Regions from separate parts of the Gracilibacillus pellucidus genome, predicted to be linked through region 1. Evidence: riboswitches for the same ligand, from Rfam matches in the RefSeq annotation. Region 1 holds a riboswitch; each other region holds the start of a gene.

What was found. Region 1 has a riboswitch for S-adenosylmethionine ahead of SH601_RS12860 (methionine ABC transporter ATP-binding protein). Riboswitches for the same ligand answer to the same signal wherever they lie in the genome.
Region 2: linked by a shared signal. The riboswitch ahead of SH601_RS04765 (5-methyltetrahydropteroyltriglutamate--homocysteine S-methyltransferase) and the one ahead of SH601_RS12860 (methionine ABC transporter ATP-binding protein) in region 1 are both predicted to bind S-adenosylmethionine.
Region 3: linked by a shared signal. The riboswitch ahead of SH601_RS04425 (phosphoadenylyl-sulfate reductase) and the one ahead of SH601_RS12860 (methionine ABC transporter ATP-binding protein) in region 1 are both predicted to bind S-adenosylmethionine.

The regions. Positions count from the first base shown of each region.
Region 1 covers NZ_JAWZSR010000007.1:150,162-154,547, reverse strand. Annotated here, with positions in the region: gene SH601_RS12865 (PTS sugar transporter) at 1-1,110, opposite strand, end outside; SAM riboswitch class I at 1,302-1,408, shown strand; gene SH601_RS12860 (methionine ABC transporter ATP-binding protein) at 1,494-2,519, shown strand; gene SH601_RS12855 (methionine ABC transporter permease) at 2,512-3,180, shown strand; gene SH601_RS12850 (MetQ/NlpA family ABC transporter substrate-binding protein) at 3,208-4,056, shown strand; gene SH601_RS12845 (SLAP domain-containing protein) at 4,177-4,386, shown strand, end outside.
Region 2 covers NZ_JAWZSR010000002.1:295,659-300,044, forward strand. Annotated here, with positions in the region: gene pssA (CDP-diacylglycerol--serine O-phosphatidyltransferase) at 1-374, shown strand, start outside; gene SH601_RS04765 (5-methyltetrahydropteroyltriglutamate--homocysteine S-methyltransferase) at 554-1,660, opposite strand; SAM riboswitch class I at 1,736-1,838, opposite strand; gene SH601_RS04770 (oligosaccharide MFS transporter) at 1,898-3,136, opposite strand; gene SH601_RS04775 (glycoside hydrolase family 32 protein) at 3,169-4,386, opposite strand, start outside.
Region 3 covers NZ_JAWZSR010000002.1:219,857-224,242, forward strand. Annotated here, with positions in the region: gene SH601_RS04420 (aldo/keto reductase family protein) at 164-1,108, shown strand; SAM riboswitch class I at 1,372-1,487, shown strand; gene SH601_RS04425 (phosphoadenylyl-sulfate reductase) at 1,561-2,289, shown strand; gene SH601_RS04430 (assimilatory sulfite reductase (NADPH) flavoprotein subunit) at 2,348-4,147, shown strand; gene cysI (assimilatory sulfite reductase (NADPH) hemoprotein subunit) at 4,160-4,386, shown strand, end outside.

The DNA.
Region 1 (4,386 bases):
CACTCCTCCAATTATTGCTGGCCAGATAAGTACACCTGCAATTGCACCTGCTAAAATAGGATTGAAGGCAACAGCTGTTTCAATCAATTCTTTAATCCCATCGCCGATAAATAAAGCTATCGGAGCAATGAAATAATAAACTAACAATCCTGCTATTAAACCCGCAACACCACCTGCAGCAATATTAACCGTAGTCATCGGAAAACGCCACTCAACGAATTTTCCAAATAAGAAACGAACAAGTAATCCTGCTAAAATACCAGCAATCATCCCACCGATAATTCCACCATCAATTGCGAGCACTCCTGCTATTACGCCCGCAACGATTGATACTTCATCTAATTCTGATACTTGTTTTGCTGCTATTACTGCAATCATAACCGGCAGCGCCCCAATTAATAAATCAAACACATCACCCAAAGGATCGAAACCCGGTATTTTACTTAACGCTAATACTAGCGCCATCGCAATAAAACCAGGTAAAGCAGACATCATAATTCCTCTAATATTAATATTTTTCAAGCCTGTTCCCGTTGTCATGTGCTCATCATGTTTACCAAGAATTGGTTTATATGAAATAGCTAACTTTTTACTTAAAGCAGTAACAAAGGAAACCGCTCGTGTACGGTTAGTTGTACCTGTCGTACCTGAAGTGGAAATAACGTTAGCTCCCTTACTAGCGATATGTGCCATCGACGTACCACCGGTTCCAACGATTGGTATCTGCCCTCTTACCGCAGCATCGATCACTTGTTTATTCGTTTCCTCTGGATCACCACTCAATACAATTAAACCATCTACATTACCTTGGTCTATTTTTTCAGCAATCTTCGTATCTAGTAATTTTGCTTCTTGATTAATCCCTATCAAGCGCTCCTTATTACTTTTAACAAAATTGCCCTCTTCATCTATCGCCCATAATCTAGCATTTGTTTTATTTTCTTTTGCATTATCCATTGATTCATCAGCACCGATAAATTGCACAGCGGTTATTTCTAATCCTGCGCTGTCAGCTTGTATCCTAATCTCTTCAAGTAACCTGTCTGGATCTTTCCCACCTAAATTAAATAGATTCCCCCCACTACTTCCTACAATGATGATATTCTTCATAGCTATTTCCCCCACGGATGAAATGTATTTCTATTTTTGAAAGTCTGTTTTCTATTATAGACTACATCGTTTTATCACGCTAGTGTGATAAAGTATTTTCTCTTTATTCTGAATAATTTAACTTTTTGATTATGAATTGACGAATATTTCGTATAATGATATGATATAATGCATAAAAATGTATACGAAATCTCTTATCAAGAGTGGTGGAGGGACTGGCCCTATGAAACCCGGCAACCGTCAGCAAAACTGACAGGTGCTAATTCCATCAAGGCTTATACGCTTTGAAAGATGAGAGGACAATTGACTTAGTATCCCTTCTGTCCTCTTGAACAGAAGGGATTTTTTATAGGTATAATACCTACACAGAGAGGAGTGTTAACATGATTCGTATTAAACATTTATCGAAACGTTATAAGACGAAAAATCAAGAAGTTCAAGCCGTTGATAATGTTTCACTTGATATAGCCAAAGGCGAAATCTTCGGCGTGATTGGGTACAGTGGTGCTGGGAAAAGTACGTTTGTCCGACTGATCAATCGTTTAGAAGAACCGACAGACGGTTCAATCCTGATTCATGATAAAGATATTACCAAAATGCCAAGCAATCAGTTAAGAGAGAAACGACAAAAGATTGGTATGATCTTTCAGCATTTCAACTTATTATGGTCTCGTACTGTTTATGACAATATCGCGTTTCCATTAGAAATTGCTGGGGTGCCGAAGTCCAAGCGAAAAGAAAAGGTATTGGAATTAATTAATCTTGTCGGACTTGCTGGTAAGGAGAACGCTTATCCTTCACAATTAAGTGGTGGTCAAAAGCAACGGGTTGGTATTGCAAGAGCATTGGCTAATGACCCAGAAGTTTTATTGTGTGACGAAGCAACTTCCGCACTTGACCCAGAAACGACCGATGATATTTTAGATTTACTCGTTTCCATTAACAAGAAACTCGGACTTACAATCATTTTGATTACGCACGAAATGAATGTTATTCAAAAAATCTGTCATCGTGTTGCCGTTATGGAAAATGGAAAAGTTGTAGAAACTGGCGAGGTACTCGACGTTTTCGTAAAACCAACATCTAAAACAACAAAACGATTTGTACAGCAGCTTAATCCATTAGAACATGAAAAAGATAACTTAGCTGCATTTATCAATGACCGTGAAGATAGTGAAGTAGTCAAACTACACTTTATCGGTGACCGGGCAAAACGAGCACTTATTAGTGAAGTAGCAAAAACATTCGATGTAGAAATTAACATCTTACAAGGTTCTGTTACACCGACACAAGAAGGAGCTTACGGTACATTATTTGTCGAATTAATCGGTGAGAATAGCGTGTTACAAGAAACAATTGACTATATGAAAAACACCGGTGTGGAAGTTGAGGTGTTAAGAAATGTTTGAAACATTATTTCCTAATGTTGTAATGGAAGATATGTGGGTTGCAACACTTGAAACATTGTACATGACAATTATTGCTGGTATTGGCACTTTTGTGTTAGGTATTCTCCTCGGATTGTTATTATTTCTTACTGACCAAGGTAATTTATGGGAGAATAAATTCATTAATTTTATTACAGGGCTTGTTGTCAATGTGTTTCGTGCCATACCATTTATCATACTAATCTTATTGCTATTCCCGTTCACTGATTTCCTAATGGGAACTATTCGTGGCTGGAAAGCTGCATTACCTGCATTGATTATCGGTGCTGCTCCATTTTATGCTCGCCTTGTCGAGATTGGTCTAAAAGAGGTCGACAAAGGGGTAATCGAAGCAGCTAAATCGATGGGTGCCAAAGCATCTACTATTATTTTCAAGGTTCTCTTACCAGAATCAATGCCTGCAATTATCTCTGGTATTACCGTTACAACCATTTCATTAGTTGGTTACACAGCAATGGCAGGTGTAATCGGAGCTGGCGGTTTAGGTGACTTAGCTTATATGAAAGGTTTCCAAAGCTGGAATTTTGATGTAGTATTTGTATGTACTGTGTTCATTGTTATACTTGTATTTATTTTTCAATTTATTGGGGACATGCTATCCAAAGCGATAGATAAAAGATAAAAGTGATTCATGAAAGGATGACAAACGATGAAAAAACTATTAGCTGTATTGTTTACAACATTATTACTGTTTGTTCTAGCGGCCTGCGGGACTTCTGAAGAGGAAGAAAGTTCTAATAATGAAGGAGAAACTTCAGGTGATTTAACAGAAATTGTCGTTGGTGCTTCTGCTGTACCACACACAGAAATCCTTGAAAAGGCTGTTCCATTATTAAAAGAAGAAGGTATTGACCTACAAATCGAAACATACCAAGATTTTGTCCTACCTAACCAGGATTTGGATAGTGGTCTAATAGATGCTAACTATTATCAACATATACCTTTCTTAGAAAATGAAAGAAATGAAAAAGGTTATGACTTCGCTAACCTTGGTGGAATTCATATTGAACCAATCGGTATTTATTCTAAAGGCATTGAAAGTATAGATGATATTGAAGAAGGTACTGTATTTATCATGAGTCGTAATACTCCTGAACATGGTCGTATCTTATCATTACTTCAGGAAGCAGATTTAATCACACTAGATGAAAATGTGAATCCTGATGATGCTACGGTAGATGATGTTGTTGATAATCCATTAGATTTAGAATTTGAAACAAGAATTGAGCCAGCATTCCTAACACAAAACTACGAAAGAGAAGAAGATGCACTTGTTGCTATCAACACAAACTATGCTATTGAGTTTGGCCTTGTTCCAACAGAAGATGCATTAATTCTTGAAGAATCTGATTCACCATATGCTAACTTAATTGTTGCACGCTCAGAAGATGAAGATAATGAAGCATTACACAAACTTGTGGAAGTTTTACGTTCAGAAGAAATCCAAACGTTTATGGAAGAAGAATATAACGGTGCTATTATTCCTGTTAATGAATAAGCTAAGAATGTAGCGTAAAGGTCGAACGAATCTGTTCGGCCTTTTTCTTTTACACTGTTTTTTCTTCATATTATAGCCTTCCCATTATTTACTGATATAATGATGATTGGAGGTGTATTCATGCAAAAGTTATTTTTTGAAGATGCGTGGGACAGAACGATTAGTAAAGAAGATCGTTTAAACATAAAGAAGGTTTTTGAACAAACTAAAAAAAATGCTGAAGAGGGGATTACGTTTGTTCCGGTTAGAAGTGCAATTAATCATCGCAATGACTTACTCATTATCAGTTTAATTCATAATTTCCAACCGGAAGGAACAAACTTAACAAAC
Region 2 (4,386 bases), on a different contig from region 1:
TAAATGTAAAAAGTGAAATAGGAAAACAATTAGATTCGCTTGCAGATATCGTTACATTCGGTATTGCACCGACGATACTTTTTGCGTATACAAACGCAATCGAGGGAGGCATGCTTGATTTTGTCTTAACAGGTCTATTTATCTTATGTGGTGGTTACCGCTTAGCACGATTTAATGTGGATACGTCTGAAGATCTGTCACACTTTTCCGGGGTACCGATTACAGCAGCTGGTGGATTACTAGCATTCTCCACTCTATTTCATGCACATATATCTGCTATCGGGAATATTGTGATTATCTGTATACTAAGCTACTTGATGGTTAGCACGTGGAAAATTCCTAGCTTTAAAACAAGTATCATTTCCAAGCAATAAAACGATTGCCGTTATCCTTACCGGAATCGTTCTATTAATCTTTGATAAGATCTCTAGATTCGCATTATTATTAACAATCGTCTATTTAATCTATATTTCTTATCGCTTAAAAGTTATTCGAGATCGGCGATAATTATAAAGGACTTGGCATGATGCCAAGTCCTTTATTTATCACATGTTTACCAAACATTCTCTGCGATTTCAACTAAATGACGAATTTTGTTCCACTGTTCTTCTTCTGTTAGCTTGTTTCCTTCCTCTGTACTTGCAAAACCACATTGCGGACTCAATGCTAAGTTTGCTAATGGAATTGATTGACTAGCTTCTTTGATTCGGGCCTTGATTTTTTCCGGATCCTCCAGATCGGGGAACTTAGACGTAAGTAATCCCAATACAACCGTTTGGTTATCACGAGTAAAGCCTTCTAGAGGTGTAAAATCACCAGAACGATCATCATCATACTCTAAAAATAGGCCATCAACCTTTAACTTCGCGAAAATTGCGTCTGATATATGGTTATATCCACCACTTGTTATGTAAGTAGAACGGAAGTTACCTCGACAAATGTGCATGGTTATCAGCATATCACTAGGTTTCTTCGCAATCGCCTCATTTAAGCACTGCACTCTTTTTTCAATAATATCGTCAACGCTCATTTGATTTTTCTCCACAACTGCTTCAATGCGCTCATCTGATACAAAATCGATCCAAGATGTATCATCTAATTGTAAATAACGGCAGCCTGCATCATAAAATGCTTGAATTGCTTTTTGGTATGCTGCGACTGTATCCTGGAAGAACTGCTCGTCATCACCGTTATAGTATTCGTCTCCTTGAATTCTAGTAAATAACATATTCGGACTTGGAATAGAGAATTTAGCCACTTGACTACCGTCACCATATTTTTCAACCGCTTCTTTTAAAAAGGTAAAGTGGTCTACCATCTCATGTCCAGAAAAATCAATTTTATCAACCACTTTAATGGCCTGATTTTTCGTCTTTGCTCCCTTAAAATTGCTAATATATTCTGTCTCAAACAGCTCAACGCCGTGTAACCCAGCAAGGAAATCTAAATGCCACCAGGAACGTCTAAACTCCCCGTCTGTAATAGACTTCAAGCCTACTTCTATCTCTTTTTGTACTAATTTCTCAATTTCTTCATCTTCCACTTGTTTCAGGCTAACTTTATCTAGTTTACCTTCTGCATATGCTTTTCTCGCTTCTTTAATCGCTTCTGTTCTTAGTAGACTCCCTACATGATCTGCCTTAAATACTGTCTTTACCATCGTAATCCTCCTCTATAATAAAAAATCCCCTTCTTACAGATAAGAAGAGGATTTGATATATCTAACGATTCTCTCTTCTTATCTGTAAGCAAATTGCTGCTGGAATTGGCACAGTACTTCTAGTAAGTCCGCTGCCGAGGTTTCCTAGGGCCAGTCCCTCCACCTCTCTTGATAAGAATATACAATTATTACATAAGGATATAATTATTTGGCAATTCTGTCAACTCATGATGTAAATTATGAAGGCACTACTACTTCTTCCTTTTGTACTTTTTTTACTTTATTATTCTTTAAAGTAAATATAGATAACATAACAAACAGTACGACAATCCCACCTAAAATATAAAATGTTGTTTGATAATTAGTCAGATCATAAATCCAGCCGACCAGTGCAGAGAAAATGATAACACCAATCTCACTTGAAACCTTAAATCCTATCAAATATACCGTGGCAGATAATCTTGCATCAAAGTTAACTGATATATACTTAAATACAGCAATTAATAGAATTGGTAATTCTACAGCATGTAACATTTTCATAAATGAAATGCCAAACCCTCCTGTAACAACTGCAGAGCCCACGATACGAAAAGCCATAATAGAACCAGCAAAAACTAAAGATTGTTTAATACCGATTTTATTGACTATGAAAGGCGCTAAGAATAAAAACAAAGCCTCTACAAATACTTGGACCGAATTTAAAATCCCATAAACAGTATTACCCTGAGCTTGATCAGTGAATAGGCTTACAAAATAAACAGGAAATAGCTGTTGATCATACACTGTGTAAATGCAAACTGTACCAAATAAATAAATGATAAGATACCAAAATATCTTACTAGAGAATAAATAACGTATATCCTTCATCGAAACATTGGATACACTTTTTTCTTCTGTCTTAGAAACTTCCACTTTAAAAAACATATTCAGTAGTAAAAACATAACCCCTGTGAAAGATGCAATCCAAAAATTAATATGGGGATTGATGCTCATTAATGCACCTGCACCAATCGCGGCTACAGCATAGCCCAATGACCCCCACATTCTAGCCTTTCCAAACTCAAAATTATATTTACGACTTATCTTTTCCGTATATGACTCTAGAAAACCTGCTCCCGCAACAAAGCCTGCCCCTAAATAAATGGCACCTAGTATAGCACCTAAGTAAAAATTACTTAATAATAATGGTTCATAAACATAAATAACAAATGGAGCAATCAATACTAGAATAAGACTTTGAAACCAGACTAGGTTTTTCTTAGTGCCCAACTTATCTTGTAAATATCCATAAATGATCATGAAAAACAAAGAAAAGAAAGAATTAAAGGAATATATGGTTCCTACTTGTGCCCCTGTTAAACCTAAACTGTTATTTAACCAGATAGAATAAAAGGACCACCATATAGACCATGTGATAAAGAACAAAAACAAGTAACCAGATGAAAACCAATACTTAGTATTCTTTAAAAAATCCATTGTGATTAGCTCCTCTCACTTATTCAATGTAGTCACTTCCAAATAGATTGATATTCTTCCAAGCTCAAGCCGTTAAAAGGTACTTCCTCTTTTTCTGTGTATAATTGCATTTTTTCTATGCTTCCTCTTGGATAAAATAGATTAGTAGAAACACTTAATCCATCATTCACAAAAATCTCAACAGATGATTGATCAAGAATACTAAAAATATTCTTCACCTTCTGCCCTTTCAAAGACCCTGTGATTTCCTTAGAAAAGTCCTTAGAAAAATCAAGAATTCCAGCAGTGCGAGAAAAGAAATATACATCCTTTTCTTGATCAAAGTGAAAAGTAAATATTTCTTCCTGATCACTAATTAATCGGAATCCCCATTGGCCACTATTGGGAATCTCTTTAGTCTCTACATTAATTGTGACAGGAAGCTTTATTTCATATTCCAAATAAGCGGATGGTTGTACAGTAAATGGTTCCTCCTGCAACTGTTTCTGTTGATTCTCAGGTATGACAGGGGTTTGCTTTAATAGGTAATCTCCTTTCACCTGCTGAACAGTAAGTGTCCTAACCAGACTCATAGAACTTCTCCAAGGAGATACAGGTACTTCCCCGGCATATTCCCAGTTATTCATCCAACCTATCCAATATGTCTTTGCCGTATTATCCCACGTTATCGCTGCATAAAAATCTTTTCCTTCATCCGCCCATTTTACAGGATCTTCTGCTTGTTCATTAGGACGAAAGAATATGCCATCAAATGAACCAGTAAAATATTGAACAGCTGAACCACCATTCGGTCCACCTTCATTCATGCTTACAATGAGAACCCATATACTATCGTCCGTTCCTTCAATTGGTAAACAAACTAAGTCAGGGCATTCCCAAACACCTTCATGTGATGGATATTCCTTACCAAACGAAGATAAGTACTCCCAATCAATGAGATTAGGAGAACCATAAATTTGAATATGATCGCCACAAGCCAAAACCATCATCCATTTTTCCGTTTCCTTATGCCAAAACACCTTTGGATCACGAAAATCTTTAATAGTTGTATTTTCAATTACCGGATTACCAATATATTTTTTCCATGTTCGTCCTTTGTCTGAGCTGTAAGCAATACTTTGTTGCTGACTTTGACCATCGTGGGTAAATATAGCAACTAAACCACCACTTCCTTCTTCAAACAAACCACTCGTGTTATCTTTATCTACCACGGCTGAACCAGAAAAAATTGTTCCTAACTCATCTGGTGC
Region 3 (4,386 bases), on a different contig from region 1:
ATTCCATAAAATCGTCTCTCATAAACATTCTTATGGAACGTCATTCCAGCTTAATGTAAGTAATACTACGAAGATTGATTAAATCCCAAACAAATCATTCGATTCTTATCTAGTATTCTTTTATAATTGTGTAAACGCTTAATAATATAAGGAGGTTTTTTTGATGGAGTATCGTCGTTTAGGTAACACTGGTTTAAAAGTTAGTGAAATTAGTTTAGGTAGCTGGCTTACATATGGTGGCTATGTAGAAGAACAAAAAGCAGAAGCATCGATTGATAAGGCATATGACCTAGGTATTAACTTTTTTGATACAGCAAACGTCTATATGCGTGGGGAAGCAGAAAAAATTGTTGGAAAAGCATTGAAAAAATATCCACGAAGCTCTTATGTCCTTGCCACTAAAGTATTTGGTGATATGGGCGATGGGCCTAATGACCGTGGTCTTTCACGCAAACACATTACAGAGCAATGTAATGCAAGCTTACAAAGACTTGGTTTAGATTATGTCGACATCTACTATTGCCACCGTTACCACCAAGATACACCATTAGAAGAAACATTACGTGCCTTAGATGACCTTGTTCGACAAGGTAAAATCTTATATATCGGCGTTAGTGAATGGACTGCCGAACAAATTTCAGAAGCCGTTCATTTAGCTGATAAGAAACTACTAGATCGAATTGTCGTCAACCAACCAAATTATAGTATGCTTCACCGCTATATTGAGGATGAAATCATCCCTGTTAGTGATAAACATGGTATTGGTCAAGTTGTCTTCTCTCCTCTTGCTCAAGGTGTATTAACTGGTAAGTACAAAAAAGGTGAAGCAATTCCTTCAGGTAGTCGCGCAGCCCAAGAAAATTTAGATTTATCTCGTATTCTAACAGAGCAAAACTTAGAACGTGTTGAAGCTCTTCAAGGTATCGCAGCTAACGAAAATCTTTCATTAACTCAATTGGCAATTGCTTGGATACTACGTCAGGATAACGTTTCTAGTGCGTTAATTGGTGCAAGCAGACCCGAACAAATTGAAGAAAATGCTAAAGCTTCTGGCGTAAAATTAGCACCAGGAACCATTGAAGAAATCGAGAATATATTAAAAGCATGAAATTAACTTCCATCTGTGAAGGCTATTGGCCGTAACTCCTTTTCATTATACTCGAAAGGTTTATGGACATTTACACCGTGATAAACAAAAAAGTAACGATATTTCGATTGCAAACCCTGAAATTTCGTTACTTTTTTTCATATTAGCTCGGGTTTTAATTAAAACCTAGTAACTTGGTATTAATTTTTACATTTTTTTCTTAAAGTTATTGACTTTACTATTTCTACTGTTTACTATAGTAGTAACAAAAGACTTAAATGCAATTCTTATCCAGAGAGGTGGAGGGGCAGGCCCTGTGAATCCTCGGCAACAGGTTCTTAAATCGTAATACTGTGCCAAATCCTGCGGAAACAGCATATGCTGAACCGAAAGATGAGAAGGAATTAACTTAGATTATTCGCCTTCTTATCACCTTGGTAAGAAGGCTTTTTAATAAGGAGGAGCAAATATTCATGCTGACTTATGAAACGTACTATGATAGTCCGCTCAATAATGAGACCCCAAGTCCTGATGACCCGACAAAAGGAGCAGAAAAGATTTTAGAATGGGCCTATCAAACATACGGAGATTCCTTAGTCTATGCTTGTAGCTTTGGAGCAGAAAGTATGGTTTTGATTGATATGATTGCGCGTGTTAAGCCTGATGCTAGTTTAGTATTTTTAGACACTGGTTTACATTTTCAAGAAACCTATGATTTGATTGACGAAGTGAAGGAGCGCTATCCACTATTATCTATCGAAATGAAGCAGCCTGAACTGACTGTTGATGAACAACGCGAAAAACACGGAGCTGCCTTATGGAGTAGGAAACCAGATCAATGTTGCTATATCCGCAAAGTAAAACCATTGGAAGAAGCACTTAGCGGAGCGACTGCATGGATATCTGGTTTAAGAAGAGCGCAATCACCCACTAGAGCGAATACCGATTTTTTGAACAAAGACGAACGCTTTCAATCAATTAAGGTTTGCCCTTTAATTCATTGGTCTTGGGATGATGTATGGGATTATATTGAGAAGCACCAATTACCATACAATAAACTACATGATCAAAATTATCCAAGTATTGGTTGTGTTCCGTGTACATCACCTGTCACAGATGCAAGTGACGAGCGTTCAGGAAGATGGGCCAATTCTCAAAAAACAGAATGTGGTTTACATGTGGCACCACCAACATCCAATTAAATTTTTTTACGCTTAAACTCGAGTAAAACTATCGGAATAATTAAAAGAGGTGAATATATTGACATTACAAGTGGTAAACAGTCCGTTTGATGAAAAGCAGACGGAAATACTAAATCAAATTCTCCCAACTTTAACTGATGCACAAAAAAACTGGCTAGCAGGGTATCTAGCTGCTTCACAGGGAGTAACAAACGTAGTACCACCAACACCAACAGTAGAAACTAAGGAGCCTGTTCAAACAAGCACTCGTACCGTCACTATTTTATTTGGGTCCGAAACAGGTAATAGCCAAGCATTAGCAGAACAATTATCGACTCAGCTAAAAGAGATTAATCGTGATGTTACCGTATCTTGCATGGACGATTTTAAACCAAAAAAATTAAAAGAAGTAGAAGATTTACTTATTATTACGGCTACACACGGCGAAGGAGATCCACCTGATAATGCCATTGAATTCCATGAGTTCTTACACGGTCGTAAGGCTCCAAAACTCGACAATGTGAATTTCTCTGTTTTATCACTTGGAGATGAGTCGTATGAATTCTTTTGCCAAACAGGTAAAGACTTTGATAAACGATTAGAAGAATTAGGTGCTACGAGAATTCACCCACGCGTTGATTGTGACGTTGATTATGAAGAATTAGCAGAAGAATGGGCAAAAGAAGTAATCGCCACTTTACAAAAAGATGCAGGTGCTACGAATGCTCCAACAACTACTGTAACACCTACTGAACAAACTTTTTCAAAAAGCAATCCATACACTGCTGAAGTACTAGAAAATATTGTACTTAGTGGAAAAGGGTCTAACAAAGAAACAAGACATATCGAAATTTCACTAGAAGGATCTAATTTCCAATATGAACCTGGTGATTGTTTAGCAATTAATCCTAAAAACGATCCAGCCCTTGTAGCAGCTATTATCGAAGAATTGAAGTGGAATCCTGAACAGACTATCCCTATTAATAAACAAGGGGAAATCCGTTCCGTGCAGGAAGCCTTAACATCCATTTTCGAGATTACTAGACTAACAAAAGGATCATTGGAGAAAGCAAGCACCTATTTCCAAAATGAAAAATTACAACAATTAGTACAAAATTCTGACGAAGTAAAAGCATATATTGATGGTCGAGATCTCTTAGATTTAATCATTGATTACCCACCAGAACAATTGGACCCGACAACTATTATGCATTTCATGCGAAAAATTCCAGCTAGACAATACTCGATTTCAAGCAGCTATCAAGCAAACCCAGATGAAGTGCATTTAACCGTTGCAACTGTAAAATATCAGGCACATGGTCGAGATCGAAGTGGTGTATGTTCAGGTGAAATCTCTGACCGAATTAAACCTGGAGATCAGCTCAATGTTTATGTACACAAAAATCCAAACTTTAAATTCCCGATGGATGAGGCGACACCAGTTATTATGATCGGACCTGGAACAGGCGTAGCACCGTTTAGAGGGTATATTGAAGAACGTGAAGAACTTGAATTAAAAGGGAAAACATGGCTCTTCTTCGGTGATCAGCATTTCCGGACGGACTTCCTTTACCAAGTAGATTGGCAAAGATGGATACAGCAAGGCTATTTAACGAAGATGGACGTTGCCTTCTCCAGAGATACAGATGAAAAGGTATATGTACAACATCGTATGCAGGAAAAAGCAAAAGAACTATTTGAATGGCTAGAAGCTGGTGCACACCTTTATGTTTGTGGAGATGAAAAGAGAATGGCAAAAGACGTACATGATACATTGATTTCTATCATCAGCCAAGAAGGTAACCTTAGCGAAGAAGAAGCAAAAGAATATATCAATCAATTAAAACACGAAAAAAGATATCAACGCGATGTGTATTAAGGGGGATGACATATGGTAAATGATCCGAAGAAACTTGATCCAATGGAAAAACTGAAAGATGAAAGTCGTTATTTGAGAGGTACGATTCAAGAAGGTTTAGATGATCCGATAACCGCTGCTATATCAGAAGATGATACGAAATTATTAAAATTCCACGGCAGCTATCAACAAGATGATCGGGATATTCGTGATGAACGCCGAAAACAAAAATTAGAGCCTGCTTATCAATTTATGCTACG